3 regions of the Microcoleus sp. FACHB-SPT15 genome follow, and region 3 is predicted to be linked to each of the others. Evidence: riboswitches for the same ligand, from Rfam matches in the RefSeq annotation. Region 3 holds a riboswitch; each other region holds the start of a gene.
What was found. A riboswitch is a leader RNA that binds a small molecule or an ion and turns the genes downstream of it on or off. The one in region 3 is predicted to bind cyclic di-AMP.

Region 1 (7,725 bases), on a different contig from region 3:
CACCCAGATAGATTGCTTGGGGTTATGGAATCCTTCATTGAGGAAAATCCCAAAACCTACCGAAGCTTGGTAAAAGCAATGATTGAAGCTTGCCAGTATTGCAGTAACCCCAAAAATCGTCCTGAAGTCGCCAAATATATTACTAGTCCCTCCTTTACAGGTGCTAAACCGAAGAAGAAAGATGCCCCAATCGATAAATTCACGGCACCAGCAATTGTTGGGGAATACAACTACGGCGGTTTTGACGGGCAAAAGCGCATGGCTAATGACCCTTACAGCACCATTTTCTTCGATTTGCCTGATAAACTTGCCAACATCCCAGGCAACCATTCCACATTTCTTTGGCAATCACAAGCTATCTGGTTAATGACCCAGGCAACTCGTTGGGGACAAATCGATCAATTTCCCAAAGATGCCGAACAAAAGGCGCGTCAAGGTTGGAAAACTGACTTGTATCGAGAGATTGCTGAGGAAATGGGGATTGAATGTCCTAAGGAAGACTACAAAGTTGAACCTGCTGAATTCTTTATCGACAACAAAGCGTTTGACCCTAGCGATCCAGTCGGGTATCTCAACAGCTTTGAAATTAGAGCCAATGCTCCTAAATCGTTCTTCATGTCTTAAATTCATCAAAGCTTTATACACGCTTTATACAAGCTTTTCAAAGGTCAGTGCTGAGTTTTGAATTAAGACCCTAAACCTTAAACTTCTTCGCGGAGCATTCTATGACAAAATCTACTTCTTTTTCTGACAAGACTAATTCTCGAACCGTTAATGGAGCAGGATTTCTCGAAATTGAAAATATTGTAAAGTCTTACCCCAATTCAGAGGGTGGGGAGCTGGTTGTTTTAGATAATGTCAATCTCACCATTGCTGATGATGAATATATCTCTCTAATCGGTCACTCTGGCTGCGGTAAATCAACGCTACTCAAGATGGTCGCTGGTTTGGAAAAGCCCACTTCCGGAATGGTACGGCTGGAGGGCAAAGAGGTTCGCAAGCCTGGTGCAGAGAGGATGATGGTGTTTCAGCACTATTCTCTCCTACCGTGGCTGACAGTTACAGAAAATGTCCGATTAGCGGTCGATGAAGTACTTAAAAATGCTTCTCCTGTTGAGAAAAAGCAGATTGTCAGCGAACATCTGGCAATGGTGAATTTAACCCAAGCGGCAAATAAATATCCGGATGAAATTTCTGGTGGGATGAAACAACGAGTAGGTATTGCGCGAGCGTTAGCAATTCGTCCTAAAATGTTGTTGATGGATGAACCGTTTGGGGCGCTTGATGCCTTAACTCGCGGTAAGTTGCAGCGACAGGTACTCGACATTTGGGAGAACAACCCGCAAGCTGTAATGATGGTGACTCATGATGTCGATGAAGCTCTGTATATGTCCGATCGCATTGTGATGATGACGAACGGACCGAATGCTAGAATCGGAGAGATTTTGGAGGTACCTTTTCCCCATCCACGCGATCGCCAAGCACTACGCGAATCAAAAGAGTATTTTGAATTGCGTAACCATGCCTTGAACTTCCTGGATCGATATTTCAACCAAGACGAGTAGCGTACAATCCCTTAACTTTATTTTTGAGTGGGCAGCCTAATTCAATCACAAGCTGACAGAATTTAGCTGTCAGCTTTCGGTTGGGAGCGGAGGAACCAATTTTTGGGGCTAATCTCCGGCATGAGAGAGGCATCTTCCAGTTTTAGCCCGTCAACAAACTCCGTCGGCGATGCTAGGAGTACCAAGACTATCGCTTTTGTAACAAAAAGCAATTGGAGTCTCCTTACAGATACCTCTATGTTCTGGGACACAACTGAGGTATCTGTTCTTGACCCACCTCTCACTTATCTATCGTTTTCTTCTAAGAGAGGTTAAAAACAGTGAACATCAAGCCAATGTTAGTGCGTCTTGAAGGCGCGATGGATCGCAATGATTTAATTGAACAAATGGTGTTGCTGCCTGAACCCGCTTCAGCGGCTGCCAAGTGGTCAAACTCTACAAAATCGGTAAATCTGGTTGTTGGCTACAATGCCTCTCCTAGCAGTCAAACGGCTTTGGACTTGACGATGTGGATTGCTCATCAAACTCGTTTGGTTACACAAAAGCAAGTCACGGTTCAAGTTGTCTACGTCGTTGATGAAAATCAAAAGAATCAGTATTCAGATGGCTTGAACACGGCTAGTGCTAGCGACTTGTCAAAACATCAGTCGCCATCAGAGTTGTTAAACATAAACACATCGTTAAAGAAGTCTAAGCTATCGGTTTTGACCGAAACCAAACCCCAAGCCTTAGCTACATCACCCAAGAAATCAGTAAAATCACGCCGTCCCAAATCCACCTCTTGCCAAGCAGATTCATTTGAGCAGGCTGATCGAATTTTGTGGCAAGCACGTTGTTTGGCAGAAGAATGGCGGGGTTCCTTCAAAGCGCATCTACGGTTTGGTGACGTGGCAAGTGAACTGAGAGAAGTTGTTGAATCAGAAGCGGCAACTCTACTGTTCTTGGGTTGTAATTCGGTTAGTCATCCGATCATTCAGCAACTAGGTACCCATTTCCCTTGTTCAGTACTGGGTATTCCCACTGGATTGAATTCGGACTTACGCTGACTACCAAAAGCAACTGTTACCTCCTCCGGCTAATCAGCCGTTGAAACAAATAGGCGATTTCTCTCGTGCCTCTGGCATCTATAAGGAACGAGGGACTTCATCCTGCTTTGCTTTCACAAATTTGGTAGCCTCTAACTTCAGGCAGAGAGCCTAATTTCAAAATTTGCGTTACATTACTTAATATAAGACGAAAAGAAACAACCAAGTCGTCAGGAAGCTGATCAGTAACCATGCAAAACGCACCAACACCGCCGATTACAGATCCAGCAGAGCGCAACGCTTGGAAATCAGGTTTCACACCCCAAGCGGAAAATTGGAACGGTCGCCTCGCCATGATTGGCTTTGTCGCCGCACTGCTGACCGAATTATTCACGAACCAAGGTGTTCTGCACTTCTGGGGTCTTCTATAAGCCCCAAGCATCCGTATCAAGAGCAATCCTTTCACATAGTAATCAATAAAAGGAATCAAACCAATGGCTAACGCACCAACACCACCAATTACCAATCCTGAAGATCGCAACGCTGTTAAGTTTGGCTTCAGCCCACAAGCAGAAATCTGGAACGGTCGCCTTGCAATGCTGGGATTCGTCATCGCTATTGGGATTGAGCTATTTTCAAACGAAGGCGTTCTGCACTTCTGGGGCTTGATGTAAGTCGAATAGAACTGACTAATTAATCAAGGTAAGGAAAGAAGCAAATGAGTAACGTACCAACACCAACACCACCCATTACCAATCCCGAAGAACGCAATGCTTGGGTAGGCGGATTTAGCCCACAAGCAGAGATTTGGAACGGACGGCTAGCAATGCTCGGATTTGTGATTGCGATCGCTATTGAATTCTTCTCTGGACAGGGTGTATTGCACTACTGGGGACTAATGTAATTTAAGCGCGTCTCGAATTTAGTAAAAACCTGGGGGTTGACTAAAGCCCTCAGGTTTTTCGCAAATCTATCGAAAGCTTTAGGAGAACTCCAACCGATTTATTGAAGGTTTTGTTGTCGTGCTGTGCGAAGAGTTGGGCTTGGAGATCAAACGAACTGGTTCGTTAACCTTAACGCGAGATGACTTAGAGCGTGGAGCTGAACCGGATAGCAGTTACTACATCCAGAATGAGCCTTTAGTTCGAGATAAAGAAAAGATCGATCTAGAATCTGACCCACCCCCTGACTTGGTATTAGAAGTGGAATACTCTAGGTCAAAGATAGATAAGCTTTCCCTCTATGCCGCAATGGGAATTCCCGAATTTTGGCGCTATGACGGGAGTGTGTTGCGAATTTACAAACTCGAATCAGGGCAGTATACAGAGTCCGGCTCCAGTCTTGCCTTTGCCCCTGTGCCAGTCAAAGAGATTCCCCGGTTTATCAAAGAGAGCCGAAAGGTTGGTGAACTGACCTCTACCCGGAATTTCCACAACTGGGTCAGGCAGCAGTTATAGATTGCATCCCTTCTAAAATGCCTCAACTACCAACCGCGAACCTTCTGGAGATTTGTGAACCTTAATCTGGGTGGGTAATTGCTCTGCCAAGGCTCGAATGTGGGTAATCACCCCAATCAGTCGATCTTGCTGTCCCAGCGATCGCAAAATCTGGGTAACGCTTTCAAGGGTTTCTGCATCCAGAGTTCCAAATCCTTCATCTAAAAACAGACTACCTAACTCAACACCCATTGACAGTTTTTCCGACAGTGCTAACGCCATCGATAGGGAAGTGGCAAAGGTTTCGCCCCCGGAGAGGGTTCGTACTCGCCGAATTTCGCCTCCGTTCCAATTATCCTCAACCCAGTATTCTCCGTCCTGAATTCTCAAGGCATAGCGAGAATCTGTTAACTCTTTGAGTCGTTCTGTGGCACAAGCAACTAACTCGGCTTGTAGATGCTCCAAGATGTAATCTTGAAATTCATCAGACTTGAGATTGCGTGATAGGGTGTGATAAGTCTGTTCCTGTGCAGCAAGTGTGGATTGCTGCTCTAAGAGTTGTTTGGCTTGCTGTTGCCTGTCTAGAGCTACATTCATCTCTGCTGATAGTTCTGCTCGTTGTGAACGTGCCAGGTCAACTTGTTCATCGGCATAACATTTGACTTGGCGGCGCTGCTCTAATAGTTCCTCGTCAGTTGTCCTGTCTCCAATTGAGCTGGTTACTTCTTTAATGCGGCTTGATAACGCAACTTTTTCGTTGTTGTAATGTGCGATCGCATTCTTCCACTTTTCCTGTTCGGCAGGAGTAACTTGAGCATCTAGGAAGCTCTCCTCAGAGAAGTTGACTGATTGCAACGCCTTTTCCCACTGAGCCTCAAGTTGTTGTCTTTTAGCACGGGTAGACTCAGCTGCAACTCTCGCTTGTTTATCGGCTTCTTCTGCTTGAGCCACACGCTTATCCGCAGCTTGATAAGATTCTTCTACGGCTTTTTGTTTACTTTCCAAGTCTTGCTTATCTCGCTTTAGTGCTTGGCGCAGTATTTCGTAGGGTTTACCTTCAGTTAGCTGGTGTAGCTTGGCTTGTACTTCCTTAAGGTTACGCTGACGATGTTCAACTTCTTGGCTGGTAGCTTGTACATCCTCTAATACGGCAGCATGGTTTTTCTGGACAAACTGTAAAGTCTGTTCCCACTTTTCTAGTTCATTCGCTGTCTTGGCTTGTGCAGCTAATGCCTCTTGATGTTGGGCATTACTCTCAATCAGTGTCTGATGTGCCTGCTTTAGCGCGGAAATTTCCCAGTTTTCGGTATCTAAAACAGCACTAATTTCAGCGTGGCATTGAATTAGTTCAGCCTCATGGCTTTCCCAATCCTGACGACACTCGGACTCCTGCTCCTGGAGTGTTTCTAGCTTCGTTTGTGCCTTTGTCAGTGCGGTAGAGGCTTGATGGTATGCCTGTTCTGCTGCTGTTGCCGATTCTTGCAATGGGGTGGTATCCACTTCAGCAGATTCTGACAGTGGGGGTAGCTGATGAGCTTCCGGGTAAACACCACCGCAAACTGAGCAGAGTTCTCCAGGTTGAAGTGAAGCACGCAAGGCAGCAGAATGATTGTGTCGAGTTGCAATCGTATTGGCTTGTTCGGCTTCTTTGAGTGCAGCTTTAGCTGCTTGGAAATTAGCATCAGCTTGTTGGCGCTGCGAGGTAGCCTTTTTAAAATCACTTTCAGCTTTTTGCCGCTCTTTGAGAGCTTTTTCCCATTTCTTCCGGGCTGTTTGGGTGGTTTTATTGATAGTTTCCCATTGAGTTAATGGGGAGACAACTTGGTTGAGTATCTCTAGGCGAGAGCCTCCAGGAGAGGACTTTGCCAGTTTTTCGTTAGTCTCAGTAAGCTGTGCGCGAGCGGCTTTTTCTTTTTTCTGAGCTGATTGTAATTCTTTTTCTGCGTCCGAACGCTGTTGCTCTTTTGACTTAAACGTTTTTGATGCCTGTGTCACCTCCTGCTCGTACTGTTGGCGCTGTTCCTCGTAAGCCTTAGCCGTTGTTAAGTTACGTTCGCGAATCTCTAGCTGTTCTCTTACTTCTGTTTGTTGAGATTTGAAAAGCTCGTATTTTTGATGCTGGGCTTCTAAATCGGCTTGAGCTTGAGTCAGTTTTTCAGCAGCGGCTTTTACGGCATTCTCTGCCTTGACTGCTTGATTCCGAGCATCTTGTAAGAGTATCCAATCTGATTGAAGAGTACTGGCAGATTGAGCTTCTTTTAACTTTTGCTGCAACGACGCAATTTTAGGAGCTTGAGCTTCTAGCGTCGCTAAATCTTCTTGCAATTCAGCTTGACGCTTGATTTGAGTCAATAGTCTTTCTTCATCATCAAGTAATTTTTGGGCAGTGGTAGCTGCTTGAGCCAATTGAGGAATTTCGTCTTCTAAAGCTTTCAATTGCTCTTGCTTTTCCTTGATTTCAGCTTCTGTTGGAGCTTGAAGACTCTCTAATTGTCCCTCCATCAACTTGCGTTGAGTATCTAACTGTTTGACACGCTCACTCGCTTCTTTCCGCATCCGCTCGAAGATTTCAAATCCAGCTAACTGGCGCAGAAGCTCTCGACGCTTTGGAGGGTTTCCTTTAAGAAACTCATCAAACTGTCCTTGAGGAAGGACAATAACGCGAGTAAAGGTATCGAAATCCATCATTAAGATGTCCTCTACTTTCACCGTGCGATCGCAGCGTTCCCACTTCCCATCTTGAAGTTTATCCAGCAGACACTTTGTAACTGGAGTACTGGGACGATACCGCCACGTTCTGAGTACTTTATACTCTGTCTGTTGCACAGAAAACTGAAATTCGACTTTTAACTCAGTAGCTCCTTGGCTCACCAGTTCGTCGATATTCGATTTTCGAGAAACTTTTCCGTAAAGCGCATAGGTAATAGCATCGAGTAAAGACGACTTTCCTGCTCCAGTTAGCCCCGTAATTGCGAATAAATCGAGGGTGGAAAAATCGAGACTCTGATGGGTGCGAAAACTGGTAAAGCCTTCTAAAGTCAGTCTAATGGGTCGCATCGCTCAATTCCTGATATAAGTTTTCAAATGCTTTTAAAACGGAAGAGTCGGGAGCTGTTCCTACGCGGTCACGCCAGTAGTTGCGGAACTCCTCAATCGCATCAAACTGATTAGTGCCTTGGGATTGTTGCCGCTTTTGGGCTTTAGCTTCCGGGTAGCGCGGTTCAATAATCAAGGCTTGAGGGCAGACTTTACGCACACTGTCGGCTAAACCAATTTTGGGGGTATTGAGTTCAACAATTACTTTCAAAAAACCTGGATGTTCTCGATTCGCTTCCAACGTTTCATCTAGGTTATTTTCATCACATTGGATAATCTTTAACGGTTTCTGGCAGGGAATTGATTTAAACTCAACTTTAGCGGGTCTTCCGGGTTCAACGGTCACTAAATTAAACCCCTTGTCCTCCCCCGCCTCTCCAAAGTCTACTTGAATTAACGAACCTGAATAATAAGTAGGAGCTGCGTTGGAAACCTGTTGAGGTTTGTGGATATGACCTAAGGCAATATACTGAGCTTCTGGGGGTAGGGTTTGCCCCGCCAGACTGTAGGTATCTCGCGTGTAATAATCCACTTCTGAGTAAGCTCTAAGAGCGCCATCCAGGGTGAGGTGTGCCATCACCACATTGACACTATCCTCTCGAA
Region 2 (7,725 bases), on a different contig from region 3:
GCTGACATGATGAAGGTTTGCTTTATGGAAGCGCAGTTTCATCCAGAGTTACGCGATCGCATTCAGTCAGACGTGATCATGAAAATGACGGATGTTGCAGAAGCCTTCTTCCAAACAGCGATGGATCGAGGCATCTATCGTCGCACCAACCCCAAGATAGTCGCGCAGGTGTTCTTAGGAATGTTTGCTGTTGCTGGTTTCAGCCATGAAACCATTATGGAGCCAGGAGCCTCCCCCCAAGCGATGCAAGAAATGGCAGAAGGAATTGCCGATATTTTCCTCAATGGTGTCTTAGCAAAAGATTAGTCACCAACAACCATCAACCACCAACCCTCAACTAACCACCAACATTCGTGCTTGTTTAATCCATCCTGCTACTTCCTCCACATGAGGACAGAGGTCACGGCGTTGCAGGGTTGCCACTTGCAGCCGTAAAATTTGTTGATGCAATTTATGGGCAGGAGTCTGAGCAAGCTGAGTTACAGAACAAATCCCAGCGTGTAACAATAGCCCACAATATTGGCAACCGATATCGGGGACACGCGCTAAATCTGCCAGAGCAACCCATTTGTTCACGTACTGAACTTTTATTGGCAACTGACTTGCCAGTGCTTGTCGTGATTGTGGTGTGCTGGTTTCTTCTAGCAGTTGTTTGGTGGTTGTAATGCCCAATTCTCTGAGCTTTGATTGGTCTTGAACACTTAATCCAGGCAATTGCTCAATCGACCAGTCACAAGCTTGGATAGCACGGCGATGAGTTTTTGGTTTGGGATACATCCCGACTCCCTCAAAATTTATTTATAATTTAATATTCTGGCAAAAGAGAAGCCTTCATCCTTTCAGATGGAGAATGCATCGTTATCCGCCGAGAGCTTGTGATACCGAGTTCTCTAATATATATAAGCAACAGCTCAAAGCATCATGGTAGCTTATAGGCAACAACCTGAACGATTGGTGCTTGGCAATGCAAAAACCAGTCTCCGCAATGCCTCCGCAAGAACCTGAGAACAAGTGCTTAGGCTGCTTATTCATGAAATTGGAAACCATTCCGAGTCAGACACAGAAGCAGTCACAATCTACGACAACAACACCAATTAATCTGCACTTGACTATCCAATTTAACGAACAGCGGGAGCAGTTGCTTGAGGGGCACGTTAAATTTGGACTAAAAGGTGGCAAACTGAGCGTCAAGTTGAAGAATGGCAAAATTTCCTTGTCATCAAGTCACTTATCTGGCTCCTGTAAGCTTGCTATCCAGCAGGAGCAACAGCAAGAAGACTCTGAAAATCAAAGTGATAGAGAAGCTTCCATGGGTAAGGGAAAACTCGAAGAAAAAATAAACCCCAGCCCCAAAAAAACAACCGAGAAACCTGATAATGTTCAGTTCACTACTTGCCAGACAAGAATTAAAGGTTCAGAGGAAATTCCAGTTTGGGTTTTTGGAGTAGAGCCAAGTGAATCTGTGTTGAAAGGGTTACTCAAAAACGCCTTACTAGCAACTATCAATGTAAAAGCAAAACCCTGCTATGTGGAAGCAATCTTTCATGTCTTGCCACAAGATGTCTGTCTGACTGAGGCTGAAGGACTCTGGCCACAAAACATCAGCAAGAAACGCCGTCTAATCATCGAAAGAGCGATTGTTCGTCACTTTTTCAAGCGAAAATTAATGCCTTATCTGAGTCGGCAACAATTACGATATGACTAATGACGAATTTCGCTTGGAAGTTCAAGACCTTATCCAGCAAATTATGGGAGCAAAAACAGAGAGCTTTTCTGAGCTAGCGGAAATTGCTGATTTAAATCTTACTGAAGATTTTGTTGGTGTCGATCTCAGTGGTGAAGATCTAAGTGGCGACGACCTGAGTGGTGTTGACTTGAGGGGGGCAAACCTGAATGAAACGGATTTGAGTGATGCTGACCTTAGTCTTGCTAACCTGAGTGGTGCCGACCTCAGCCTTGGTGACCTCAGTGGTGCTAACTTGATTAGTGCCAACCTAAGCCGCGCTGAGCTAATTAGTGCTGACTTGATTGGAGCTGACCTAAGCGGTGCTAACCTGAGTGGTGCTAATCTCAGCGGTGCTAATCTGAGCAAAGCTAATTTAATTAGTACCAACTTGGTGAGTGCCAACCTAAGTAGTGCTGACTTGAGCAGTGCTGACTTGAGTGGTACAGACCTCAGAGGTGCAAAATTAATTAGTGCCAAATTGATCGGGGCAAAATTAATTGGTGTCAACCTAATCCGTGCGAATTTAGTTGCTGCTAAATTGATGAACGCTAACTTAAGTAGTGCCCAGCTAAGCGGTGCTAACCTGAGTCGTGCTGATCTAAGGAATGCTAACCTGAGCCGTGCAAATGTACAAAAGGCTAGGTTTGGGTATAACGTTGGGCTTTCTGATGAAATGAAGCTTGATCTCTTACGCCGAGGAGCAATTTTTGAAGATTCAACTCTAATCACACCATAATTTTGAGTGTTTTTTTTAACAAAGCTGACAGCAGGAATTACTTCACAACTTCTTCACATATTTTATCTAGATAAAGTGCCATATTCTGCGAGACTAATTAATCGAGACAACATCTTCAGGAACTATAAAAGTAGTTAATCAAATGACTGAACAGTTGTTTGAGTCTAGTAATATTAATAACGAAGAACAAACAACAAATAACACTTTTGAACTGAAGCCTCGTGCTAGCTTGGTAGGCAACCAACTGAACGATTTATTTGATGCTTGGCAATGCAACAACCTCTCCCCTCATCGGCTCAGGAAAGCTCGCTTGAGAACCGATGTCCAGGCTGCCTATCGATGAAACTACAAGGAATTCCCGTTCAGCCTGGTCAGATTGACCTGTACTTAACGATTAACTTCAACGAGCAGTGTGAGCCTCTAGTTGGCGATCGCGTTAAATTTGGCTTAAAAGGTGGAGAACTCAAGCTAAGACTGGAAAACGGTAGTATTCCCTATGAGTTTCGTGAGTTATCGGGTTCCTTAAAACTTTCTTACCGCCAACAAGAGCAAGACTCTCAAGATAATCAAGCGCAAAATACTGTAGAAAGTTCTGTTATCCAGAGCGAAGATAACAGTTTAGGGAAAAGGGGGACAGAACTCACTGAAGACAAAACCAATCCGTCTCAGTTGGTTGCCTTTCAAGTAACGACGAAGGGTTCACAGCAGAATCCCGCCTGGGTGTTTGAAGTAGAAACAGGTGAGCCAATTTTGAAAGGCTCAATAAACAATGTCAAGTTGGCAACCCTAAAAGCGATCGCTTTACCTTGCTATATAGAAGTAACATTTGAAGTCTCACTGAAAGATGTCTATCTGACACAGACGCAGGGACTGTGGTCGCCAAACATTAGCCGAAACCAGCTAGCAGTCCTAGAAAGAGGAATTGCCCAACTGTTGCTCAAGCGAAAACTAAAGCCTTATCTCAGTCGGCAACAACTACGATATGACTAATGAAGAATTTTGCCTAGAAGTTCAAGACCTGACCCAGCGAGTGATGGAGTGCCAAACCCAAGCCTTTCTGGAATTAGCGAGGATAGCTGACCTAAATCCGGCTGAAGATTTTGCAGGTAGCAACCTGAGCGAGGCAAACCTCCAAGGGATAAACCTTAGTGGCGCTAACCTCCGCAGTACCAACCTGAGCAGGGCAAACCTCAGTAATATCAGCCTTAATAACGCTGACTTAAGGGCGGCAATTTTGAGCGAGGCAATTTTGAATCAGGCTGACTTGAGCCATGCCGACTTTCGAGGAGCAAACCTCAAGGGAGCCGACCTCAGCCAAGTTAACCTCAGCCATGCGAATCTCACTAATGTCAACCTCAGCCATACCAACCTTAGTGGTGCTGACATTAGAGTGGCTGATCTAAGTGATGCGATCTTAAGTGATGCAAATTTGAACGGGATAAATCTGAAAGGAGCTGATCTAAGTGGTGCCGTCTTGAATGGAGCAAATTTAAAAGGGGCTGATCTAAGCGCAGCTATCTTCCGGGGTACTGACCTCAGGGGTGCGGTTTTAACAGGTGCTGACCTTAGGGGAACAGACTTGAGAGTCGCTGACCTCAGCGAAGCAAATCTTGACAAGGCAAACTTGAGAGTCGCTGACCTGAAAGTAGCTGACTTGAGTAACGCTAACCTCCGCGAGGCAAACCTAAAGGGTGCTGACCTGAGCAATGCTAACCTCAGCGAGGCAAATCTTCAGGGAGCAGATTTGAGTCATGCCAACCTCAGTGAGGCAAATTTTCAGGGAGCAGACTTGAGGCGGGCAAACTTAGAGGAAGCAACGATTCATAGTGCCGATTGGCGCAATACTAATCTAGAGGAAGCAATAATTAACGGTGCTGACCTGAGTACGACACTGCTTGAAGGGGCAACAATCAACGAGGCGACACAACTTGATGCTAAATGGCATCTAATTTGGGAAATTGTCAATCAGGGAGCAGAGGGACGAGATTTGACAGATGCTGACCTCAGCCGTGCCGATTTATCTAGGGTCAACCTTCAAGGAGCAAGATTGGTGAGAGCTAACTTGCGCCATTCTAAGTTGCTGAGGGCTAACCTCATTGACGCTGATTTAAGTAGTGCTAGCGTGAAGAATGCTGTATTTGGCAACAACTTAGGAATTTCTGAGGAAACAAAGCTGGATTTAATCCGGCGAGGGGCAATTTTTGAAGATTCGCCTGACGCTAGTGAGGTGTAAGTAGCCAGGTGCTGTTGTACTTTGCTTTGAGAGTTTCACGAGTAACTTAATTAGCGATCGCTTATTTGGAATTGACGGGCGGAATGCCGATTTTTTTAACGAGATGTGAGCGAGAAATCCCCCTGAGCCGTAGGCACGCTTGGGATGAGAGCGAACGGACTTCCTTAGCTGGAGGAAACCTCCAGCTCCAGTCCTCATCAATGTACTGGCTTGCTTTACCTCTTAGCAAAAATACTATATAGTACTAAGAGGAGGTAAATCAATGCGACACCAAGCCATCAAAGTCAGGCTATATCCAACAACTGAACAGCAAGAGATACTAGCTCAACACTTTGGCTGTAGTCGCTGGTGGTGGAACTATGCGCTCAATTTGTGCATCGGAACCTACAAGGAGACAGGCAAAGGCTTGACTCAAGTTGCATTGAACAAAATGCTTCCAGGACTCAAAAGACAGGAGGAAACATCTTGGCTAGGTGAGTGCTACTCTCAAGTCTTGCAAGCCACAACACTCAACTTAGTGACGGCTTACAAGAACTTCTTTGAACGCAGGGCTAAATACCCTCGATTCAAAGCCAAGAAAAATAGGCAGTCAATTCAGTATCCTCAGTCGGTCAAGATAGTTGAAGGTTGTCTCAAGTTTCCAGGTAGTGTTGGTGTTGTCTCTTGCAAACTGCATAGAGAGATTGAAGGCACCATCAAGACAGTAACTATCAGTCAGAATCCGTCAGGAAATTACTACGCGGCTATCTTGGTGGAATTAGAAGGTGACTACCCAACCCCGCATACTAATGGAAAAGTTGCAGGTATAGACCTGGGGCTGAAGGAGTTCGCCATTGTTCACGATGGTATAAAAACATCTAAGTTTGCCAATCCAAGGCATTTAGCCAAACACGAGCGTAACCTAAAGAGGAAGCAGCAAAAATTAGCGAGAAAGATAACGGGGTCAAATTCCAGAAACAAAGCAAGAAGATTAGTAGCTAGGGTTCACGAACGAGTTGGTAATGTCCGTCAAGACTACTTACATAAGCTTTCACGTAAGCTTGTTGACGATAATCAAGTCATCGTAGTCGAGAGCCTAAATACAAAGGGCATGGTTCGCAACCATAATCTAGCCAAAGCTATTTCTGATGTGGGATGGGGAATGTTTGTCAATTTCTTGCAGTACAAATTAGACCATGACGGCAAGGTACTGGTAGAAATTGATAGGTGGTTTCCTAGCTCTAAACTCTGCTCAAAATGTCACTATCAAATCAGTGAACTCCCGCTAGATGTTAGGGCTTGGACTTGCCCTAGCTGTGGCACTCATCACGATAGGGACGAGAACGCTAGTCAGAACATAAGAGCAGAGGGAATCAGAATGCTATCGGTCTTAGGAACTAGGACTGCTGCTGATGGAGGGGATGTGAGTCCGAAACTTGGACGCAAGTCGAAGTTGACGCAATCCCCCGTGAAGTCGGAAACTGCCTGAGCCGTAGGCACTGGCAGTAGTTCATTTCTCTTGTAATTCAATCCCTAAGGGGGTTTAAGCCGCATAAACGGTTAATGTTAACTATTACTTTAGAAGGAACAAGAATCCGGAAAAATTGTGTTATTCTTCATCCTTAACTAGAGTAAGTCAGCCTAATCCAAAAGCTTCGCCAACACGTTCATCTGTAAACAAGGTGAAGTAAGGAACGGGGGAACCATCCTTGGGGGCGTATTCTCTAACTCAGAGAGTGAGTAGAGAGGGGCATCTCTCAGCCCTAGCCCGTCAGCTAACTCCGTAGGCATTGAGAGGAGACTTCTGAAAAGATCGGCATTTTTTAGCAATGTCTTGATTTTGTCAGTTTCTCCGGCTGGTACTGCTCAGTTTTGTGTACCTGTTGTTGAGTCTGAGGCATTGCAATATGTTGTTTCAGCTAAATTTGGCAGCGATCGTCGCTGTCGCTGGACAAGCTACCTGGAAAAAAGCAAAACCAGTACTTATAAGAGATGTGGTCTTGCTGCCTGCCCTAGGGTTTTTGGGAGTAATTTTGCTGTGGTGGTTTACTGCAACATTCTTAACAGATTTAATGCCCACCCCGCTGCAAGCGCTTCTCGATAGCGCAGAATACGCCAACCCGTTCTTTCGGAAAGGCCCTGGTAATTTAGGACTCGGTTGGTTATTGCTGGCAAGTCTGCGGCGGGTATTACTGGGATTTTCGTTGGGTGCGGCTGTGGCAATTCCTTTGGGATTTCTGATTGGGATGTCCAGAGCAGCGATGCTAACTCTCAATCCTTTGATTCAAGTTTTTAAGCCTGTATCACCATTGGCTTGGTTACCGATCGCACTCGCCATCTTCAACCTGGCAGAACCTTCAGCAATTTTTGTTATCTTTATCACCTCGTTGTGGCCGACGATTATCAACACAGCACTCGGCGTATCCAGCGTTCAAAAAGATTATCTGGATGTTGCCCGCGTTCTAGAAATGCCTCGCTGGCGACAGATTACAAAAATCATTTGGCCTGCAAGCTTACCTTACATCTTCACTGGCTTGCGGATTAGTTTAGGAATTGCTTGGCTAGTCATCGTCGCTGTCGAAATGCTCACCGGTGGTATTGGCATCGGCTTCTTCGTTTGGGATCAATGGAACCGCTTAAATTTGAGTTCTGTGTTCTTGGCAGTGGTTGTGATTGGTGTAACGGGGCTAGTGCTTGACTACATTTTGGGCAAAATTGAATCTCTAGCCACTCACCGACGACCCACTGCAACTACCAACTAGAACTACGCCTCACTGACATTGCGTCAGTTTCAGCTACAGTCATAGCTGAATCGTTACTGCTAGCCATTCATCATAAGAACTAACAACATTAGTGATACCGCCATGAATTCTTTGAACCGACGAAGATTTCTTGAACAAATGGGTGCATCGGCAGCAGGATTCGCCTTGTCGTCTTGTGCCATCAAGGGAGTTACCGCACCCTACGGACTCTCGAAAACTGCCGAAGCCGTCGAACCCGTTGTAGATCCCAGCAGCCTGGAAAAACCCAATCTTACAGTAGGATTTGTCC
Region 3 (7,725 bases):
AATGGGTTGGGATGCGTTTGGGTTGCCAGCGGAAAATGCGGCGATACAGCGTGGAGTTCATCCCGCCAAGTGGACGTATCAAAACATTACTCAGATGCAGTCTGAGTTAAAACGGTTGGGGCTTTCCTACGACTGGAACTGCGAAGTTGCAACTTGTTCCCCGGACTATTACAAGTGGACGCAGTGGATTTTCTTGCAATTTTTCCAAGCGGGATTGGCTTACCAAAAAGAAGCCGCCGTTAACTGGGACCCTGTTGATCAGACGGTATTGGCAAACGAGCAAGTTGATAGTGAAGGTCGTTCCTGGCGTTCCGGTGCAAAAGTTGAGCGCAAGTTGTTGCGGCAGTGGTTCCTCAAGATTACCGACTATGCTGAACAGTTGCTCAATGACTTAGATAAATTGACAGGCTGGCCCGAACGGGTAAAGCTGATGCAAGCCAACTGGATTGGGAAATCTGTGGGGGCTTATTTGGAATTCCCGATTGTTGGCTTAGATGAAAAAATCGGCGTATTTACGACTCGTCCGGATACGGTTTACGGCGTTAGCTACGTTGTCCTTGCACCAGAACACCCTCTAACGCCCAAAGTTACCACAACTGACCAGAAAGCAGCGGTTGAAGCGTTTATTCAAGAAGTTGGGGAAGAAAGCGAGTTGGAACGCACAGCAGAGGATAAGCCCAAGCGTGGTATTCCTACTGGTGGTAAAGCGATTAATCCGTTTACAGGAGAAGAAATCCCTATCTGGATTGCTGACTATGTGCTGTATGAGTACGGTACGGGTGCAGTGATGGGTGTTCCGGCTCACGATACCAGAGATTTCCAGTTTGCCAAGCAATATCAGCTCCCAATTACAGTTGTCATTGTTCCAGAACAAGGGGATGAAGCCAAGCCACTGGAGGAAGCCTACACCAATCCTGGATTTATGGCGAATTCTGGTGACTTTGATGGCACAGCGTCTGTTGAAGGGAAACAAGCAATTATTGATTACGCCCAAAAACAAGGTTATGGCAAAGCCCGGATACAGTATCGCCTCCGAGATTGGTTAATCTCCCGGCAACGGTACTGGGGGGCGCCGATTCCTGTGATTCACTGCCCTAAGTGTGGAATTGTTCCGGTTCCAGAATCCGACTTACCTGTGAGATTGCCAGAAGATATTGAGTTTACGGGTAAGGGTGCTTCTCCTTTGGCACAGTTGGAGAATTGGGTGAACGTGTCTTGTCCGAGTTGCGGCACAGCAGCGAAGCGGGAAACGGACACGATGGATACGTTTATTGATTCTTCGTGGTATTTCTTGCGCTATCCCGATGCAAGGAACGAGTCACAAGTCTTTGACCCAGTGAAAACGAACGACTGGATGCCAGTTGATCAGTATGTGGGTGGGATTGAACACGCGATTTTGCATCTACTTTACTCGCGCTTCTTTACTAAGGTATTGCGCGATCGCAAATTGCTCAACTTTGACGAACCCTTCCAACGCCTCCTAACTCAGGGTATGGTTCAGGGCTTAACGTACATGAATCCGACAACGGGTAAATGGATTCCTTCTGACCAAGTAGACCCCACTGACCCCAAAGACCCGGAAACGGGGGAAAAGCTGGAAGTCTCCTACAAAACGATGTCGAAGTCCAAGTACAACGGGGTCGCGCCGCAAGACGTGATTAATAAGTACGGGGCTGATACCGCACGGATGTTTATCCTCTTCAAGGCACCCCCAGAAAAAGACTTGGAATGGGAAGAAACGGATGTAGAAGGACAGTTTCGCTTCCTCAACCGTGTCTGGCGATTGGTAACAGATTTTGCCGCGCATCGGGGTGCAAAGCCTTACATCTCTGGGGATGGTGATTTAAGCAAACCTGAAAAAGACTTGCGACGGGCAATCCACACCGCAATTAAATCAGTTACTGAAGATTTAGCGGATGAGTACCAATTTAATACTGGTGTCTCGGAGTTGATGAAACTCAGTAATGCTCTAACTGATGCAGGCTGCAAAGATTCAGCCGTATATGCAGAAGGGATTGAAGCCCTGATATTGCTTTTAGCCCCTTTCGCACCTCATGTTGCTGAAGAGTTGTGGCGGATAACGGGTCACAGTTCGTCAGTTCATACCCAAGCTTGGCCTAAGGTTGATTCAGCGGCTTTAGTTGCTGATGAAATTACCTTAGTAATTCAAATCATGGGCAAGACTCGTGGCACTCTAACTGTACCTGCTCAATCTGACCGTGCAGCATTGGAACAGTACGCTCGTGACTCGGAAGTTGCCCAGCGCTATTTGGAGGGCAAGGAGATTAAAAAGGTAATTGTTGTCCCTGGCAAGCTGGTGAATTTTGTGGTGGCTTAGACCTTGGGGGAGTATTGCTCCCCCTTGTCTCTAGAGCAACTTAGCAAGCGTGAAGAAGGCAAACGGCTTTTATGGATGCAATATGGTGAGAGCAACGAGACCTGTTATTACCAATGCAATCCACCAAAATCTTTGATTTGGTGGAGAGGCTTAAACCCTTGCTGACTGCCATGTCGCCAAAAAGCACCAGCTTTTGGCAGAAGTCAAGCCTTCTGCCAAAAGCTATAGCTAGTAACTACTGAATCTGACAGAATTTGCGATCGCGATCAGACTGAGGGTCTTGCCAAGAATAAGCAAAATGGCTCACGCTATTGATTTGCGGAGCGACACGGCGGATTGCTTGCATCTGGGCTTCTAAGGATGGGCGATTACTCACAGGTCGTCCCCAAGTGCCTGCCAGTGCAGGTATGACTTGAGTATTACTAGGCGCTCGATCCGCAACTCGCTTGACCAACGATTCGATACAGCTAGTATTACTATTACCACAGACACCATAAGACATTGGATGCCACTCAATTGAACCGGGGAATCGATCCCAAGGTTGGAGTCGGGAGTCATATCCACCTCGACCGACACCTTGATTCCCATCCGGGAAAAACACGGCTCCTGCTTTGATTCCACTGCGTTGAGCGGGAAGGGTAGCTAGGGAGAGAAAGTCAATGACACCTTGGGCAGCGTGAGCAACACTGAGTTGCCACAGTTGCCATTTCAGGGTGGCAACTGTCTCTGTCGGTGAGGGGGTACGACCTTGCCAGAGGGCGGGTCCTTCATTTGGGTAGAGTTGATTTACAGCCGCAATGTCGCCATCGCTAATCGAACCTTGACGGATATAGCGGGCGATGAGTTCTCGTCCCTTGTTGTTGAGGGCGCGATCGTATAGTGCTTTTTGTGCCGCCTCTCCATAAATCCATAAATCTTGGACTTTGGTAACAACGGAATCGCTGCCTGACCCACGAGGATAACGAATGTAATCAAATAAAATGCCGTCAGGGCGTCGCTTTGCTATCGCTTGAACGAGCTGGTAGTAGTCAGTTTTAGCTTGCTGGCTGTAAGGGTCAACAAAGGCTTGGGAGCCATCCTTGACGAAGGATAAGCTAGTCTCACCTCGACCGTTGCGAGCGAGTATGCCTTGCCGATCATAACGCTGGGCGTAGGAGTAGCCAAAATTCATCGTATACATCCAGGCATACACCCGTAAGCCCCGCTCATGACCTTTTTGAATCGCCTGAGCTAATAAATCAACGTTCTCGCTTCCAGGTGTTCGTATAACTGAGGGCCAAGGTGTTGGATTCTCTGATACGGGTAAGAGTGTCTGACCGTCAAAAAACACCTCAACGTAGACTTGGTTATAGCCTCGGTTAACAATGCGATCTAGAATCTCATCGATCGCTCCTTCACGAACATCACAAGGGTATAAGCGCAACCAAATGGCTTGGGTATTCGGCCAAGTGCGATCGCGGCATTGCCGTAAGTAGTCAGCGTGTTGTTTTAAAAGAGCTTTGTAGCGTTTACCGGAATCTGCATTGCCTTTTAGAGCGCTGACTCGTAAGTTTTCTTTTTCAGCGATCGCCGCGTTGGAGAACTGGCAATATGCCTGTGTTTGAGCTTGAGCTGTTTGCGTCAACCACCAAGACTGACTGACTAGACTACTAGTGGTCACGAGTGTGGCAACTGCGGCGCGATAGAGACGCTGTCTGTATCGCGTCCCTTTCAGAAAACCATTTGACATTCCTACAAACCACAAAAGAATTGAACGTTGGCGTCCTCAGTCTTAGCAGACTGCTAACAGATCGGCAAATATAACATTTTTCGGCTAATTTTCCTTTCGTGGCTCTGGCTCACGATTCCGGACAATCTTAAGAGGATTTTTTCACAAAAAAGAAGGGTTTGACTGCTCAAACCCTTACCCCATTGGTATTTTAAGCTTAAATTATCGCGATCGCATTTGTCTCGCTTCCTTATGACCCTCGCTTCAGAGCATTCTCGACTTGTTGAAATTCCTGCTCCAAGCGTGTCTTCAATTTTTTCGGGAGAGGACGGTTGGGATAAGAGCTGTAATGACCTGCCAGAGAATTTAATGCCGTTCGCATCGTGGTAAAGGAACTGAGTGTTGCGACAGAGCTATCCCGCCGATAGCGAGAGGCAAAGTCATTAATTTTCCCCCGCGCTTCTGCTTGCGCTGCTGCCTTCTCTGGTGCATCTTCCGGTAATTCAATCGCTGTTCTCAAACTCTGCAACAAGGCAAATGTATCCTGACGGTAATCCCCAGTCAATCCCGTGGTACTGCTGTTGGAGGAACATCCCATCAGACCAATGACAGCAACCAAGACAAGGGCAAGAAGACGTGACAAGTAGCGCTTCATATGCATGATTAACGACAAATGAAATTTCAAAATTAGAACTGATCCTATCTTGGATTGGCGCACTCAGGGATCAGTGGAAAGAGGGAGGAAGAAGTGGGGAATGGGGAGTAAGTGCAAAGGAAAAGTTACGTTTATTGAGCTTTCTACCTTTTTGACAAGGTCTGAAGAAAAGCAAAATCTGATACAGCATTGAGGAGAACAGAGAGCTATTAGTGTTTTCATGTTGCATCAGAACACTATTATTGAATTTCCCCGATTTATCCTTGAGGTTCGCCCAGTTTCCCTTCAAATCAATTTGATAATCAGCGCCTGAGACAACCTGATTTGACTGTTAGGGAACATAGATTTATAGACCTCAATTCTTTGGGTAGAAGTATGACCGTCCCATGCCTATACAGGCTTTGCCGTTGGTAAATTGTTTAATCCATGTTTCTTAGCTCAGGCGAATATCGCCATATAAAGTAGCAAATCTTCAGAAAAAGAAATTTTGTGAGATATTGATTTATTTAAAAAATACTAATATAATCATACATAGTAATAAGTCAGCCTAATTTATTTTCTGCTTCAACAAAGGTTCATTTCGCAAGCAGAATCTGGAACGGGGGAACCATTTCCTGGGGCAAATCTTCCAATTTCACTTCGTTCTGAGAACGGGGGAAATAAGGAGAAGGACATCTCTCAGTCCTAGCCCGTCAGCTAACTCCGTAGGCATCGAGAGGAGACTGAAAGTACAACACTTTAGATTTATTGTGTGTTCTCGTCAGTGTCCTTGGCTGGTAACTGTCCGCTTCGTTGCACCTGCCTGTAGACTCTGAGGAGCCGAAATTTTCGTGTCAACTCCTGGGTCTGAGGCAGGGAAGCTACCCATGAGGTGAAAATCTACTATGTTCGTGAATCAAAAGAATCGTATTGCCTTAATTTCTGTTAGTGGCGATCCAGCAGCGGAAATTGGTCAAGAAGAGGCTGGAGGGCAAAACGTTTATGTGCGCCAAGTTGGATTAGCATTAGCTCAGCAAGGATGGTCTGTGGACATGTTCGCCCGTCGAATCAGTCCTGATCAATCCGCTATCGTTCAACATGCACCGAACTGTCGGACAATCCGCTTAACAGCAGGCCCACAAAAGTTTATTGGTCGAGATACTGTCTTTAACTACCTGCCAGAGTTTGTTCAGCAATTTCTAGCATTCCAAAAACAAGAAGGTATTCAATATCCCTTAGTTCATACCAACTATTGGTTGTCTTCTTGGGTTGGGATGGAATTAAAAAAGCACCAACCTTTGGTACAGGTACATACTTACCACTCCTTAGGTGCAGTAAAGTATCGGTCAGTCAGTGACTTACCTGCGATCGCATCAACGCGATTAGCCGTAGAAAAAACCTGTTTAGAAACGGTGGATTCTGTGGTTGCAACGAGTCCCCAAGAAGGGGAGCATATGCGTAAGCTCGTTTCTACTCAAGGAACAATTGAAATGGTTCCCTGCGGCACTGATATTGAGCGTTTGGGTTCAGTTGATCGGCTGACGGCACGGGGTGAGTTGGGGATTCCTGAAGACGCGAAAGTCGCCCTGTATGTTGGACGCTTTGATCGGCGCAAGGGAATTGAGACACTAGTAAGAGCGATCGCATCCTCTAAGTTGCGTGGAACTAGTGATTTGAGATTGATCATTGGGGGTGGTGCTCGTTCGGGTGAGAGCGATGGCATTGAACGCGATCGCATTCAGAGTATTGTTAAAGAACTTGGTATAGAAGCAATTACTACCTTCCCTGGACGACTTACCGAATCCGACTTACCGATTTACTACGCCGCCGCAAATGTCTGTGTCGTACCTAGTCATTATGAACCCTTTGGTCTAGTGGCAATTGAAGCAATGGCTTGTCGGACACCCGTCGTTGCCAGTAAGGTTGGAGGCTTGCAGTTTACCGTCGTGCCAGAAGTCACAGGTTTACTTGTACCGCCCAAAGATGATGCCGCATTTGCCGAAGCAATTGACCGTATCCTCGAAAACCCCGCTTGGGGAGAGCAACTTGGGGAGACAGGTCGTCAACGGGTAGAAATTGCCATGAGTTGGGATAGTGTGGCATCCCGGCTTGGATGCCTGTATGAGAAACTAATTTCTCAAAATGCGCCTGTTTCTGCCAAAATCTCTCAAGTAGCCGCCTAAGAACTTTTAGCGCTGCATACTAATCGCCTAAAAATGTAGGGGCAATCCTTCGTGGTTGCCCCCAAAGCTGACGAGTGAACGCTGATAGCAAAGCTGCTTTATCAGTAGCTTAACCGAAGCGTCCGCTTACATAATCCCGTGTTGCTTCTTCCTTTGGTGTTTGGAAGATAACTTCTGTTTGGTCAAACTCGACTAAGTAACCCTGTTTTCCACCTTTATCAGTTGCTTTGGCATTGAAAAAGGCAGTCATATCAGCTACTCGTGTAGCTTGCTGCATATTGTGAGTCACGATCACAATCGTGTACTTCTCCTTAAGCTGGTGCATCAAGTCTTCGACTTTAAGTGTGGAGATGGGATCGAGAGCAGAACAAGGTTCATCCATCAGTAGCACCTCAGGTTGAATTGCTAGAGCGCGTGCAATACATAAACGCTGTTGTTGACCTCCAGACAGCGACAAACCACTCTGTTTGAGCTTATCTTTTACTTCCTCCCAGAGAGCGGCTTGAGAAAGGCTTCGCTCAACTAATTCATCCATATTGCCTTGATAGCCATTGATACGGGCACCAAAGGCAATGTTTTCATAAATTGACTTGGGAAACGGGTTCGGTTTTTGAAAGACCATACCAATGCGGCGACGCACGTCCTCAATGCGGTTGTCAAACTTTTTGTCGTAGAGATTTTCGCCTTGGAACGTAATTCTCCCTTCCACCCGTGCTCCAGAAATTAAGTCATTCAAGCGGTTAAAGCATCTGAGTAGTGTACTCTTACCACAACCTGAAGGACCAATAAAAGCTGTAATTTTGTTTTTGAAAATATCAAGAGAGACATCCTGAACTGCCAAAAATGAGCCATAGTAAACAGA

Region 1: it holds a riboswitch for cyclic di-AMP, as region 3 does, so the genes downstream of both, H6F98_RS13315 (universal stress protein) here and H6F98_RS24755 (glycosyltransferase family 1 protein) in region 3, are expected to answer to the same signal.
Region 2: it holds a riboswitch for cyclic di-AMP, as region 3 does, so the genes downstream of both, ntrB (nitrate ABC transporter permease) here and H6F98_RS24755 (glycosyltransferase family 1 protein) in region 3, are expected to answer to the same signal.

The regions. Positions count from the first base shown of each region.
Region 1 covers NZ_JACJNU010000038.1:99,994-107,718, forward strand. The annotation lists gene H6F98_RS13300 (ABC transporter substrate-binding protein) at 1-624, shown strand, start outside; gene H6F98_RS13305 (ABC transporter ATP-binding protein) at 726-1,565, shown strand; cyclic di-AMP (ydaO/yuaA leader) riboswitch at 1,623-1,749, shown strand; gene H6F98_RS13315 (universal stress protein) at 1,886-2,611, shown strand; gene H6F98_RS13320 (chlorophyll a/b-binding protein) at 2,842-3,021, shown strand; gene H6F98_RS13325 (chlorophyll a/b-binding protein) at 3,085-3,264, shown strand; gene H6F98_RS13330 (chlorophyll a/b-binding protein) at 3,309-3,494, shown strand; gene H6F98_RS13335 (Uma2 family endonuclease) at 3,613-4,047, shown strand; gene H6F98_RS13340 (AAA family ATPase) at 4,060-7,083, opposite strand; gene H6F98_RS13345 (exonuclease SbcCD subunit D) at 7,070-7,725, opposite strand, start outside.
Region 2 covers NZ_JACJNU010000038.1:91,658-99,382, forward strand. The annotation lists gene H6F98_RS13255 (TetR/AcrR family transcriptional regulator) at 1-306, shown strand, start outside; gene H6F98_RS13260 (DUF4332 domain-containing protein) at 334-777, opposite strand; gene H6F98_RS13265 (hypothetical protein) at 965-1,705, shown strand; gene H6F98_RS13270 (pentapeptide repeat-containing protein) at 1,698-2,462, shown strand; gene H6F98_RS13275 (hypothetical protein) at 2,605-2,805, shown strand; gene H6F98_RS13280 (hypothetical protein) at 2,802-3,452, shown strand; gene H6F98_RS13285 (pentapeptide repeat-containing protein) at 3,445-4,695, shown strand; gene H6F98_RS13290 (RNA-guided endonuclease TnpB family protein) at 4,958-6,163, shown strand; cyclic di-AMP (ydaO/yuaA leader) riboswitch at 6,321-6,478, shown strand; gene ntrB (nitrate ABC transporter permease) at 6,582-7,436, shown strand; gene H6F98_RS13300 (ABC transporter substrate-binding protein) at 7,539-7,725, shown strand, end outside.
Region 3 covers NZ_JACJNU010000062.1:72,351-80,075, reverse strand. The annotation lists gene leuS (leucine--tRNA ligase) at 1-2,338, shown strand, start outside; gene H6F98_RS24765 (family 10 glycosylhydrolase) at 2,574-4,067, opposite strand; gene psb27 (photosystem II protein Psb27) at 4,297-4,701, opposite strand; cyclic di-AMP (ydaO/yuaA leader) riboswitch at 5,277-5,427, shown strand; gene H6F98_RS24755 (glycosyltransferase family 1 protein) at 5,586-6,863, shown strand; gene pstB (phosphate ABC transporter ATP-binding protein PstB) at 6,973-7,725, opposite strand, start outside.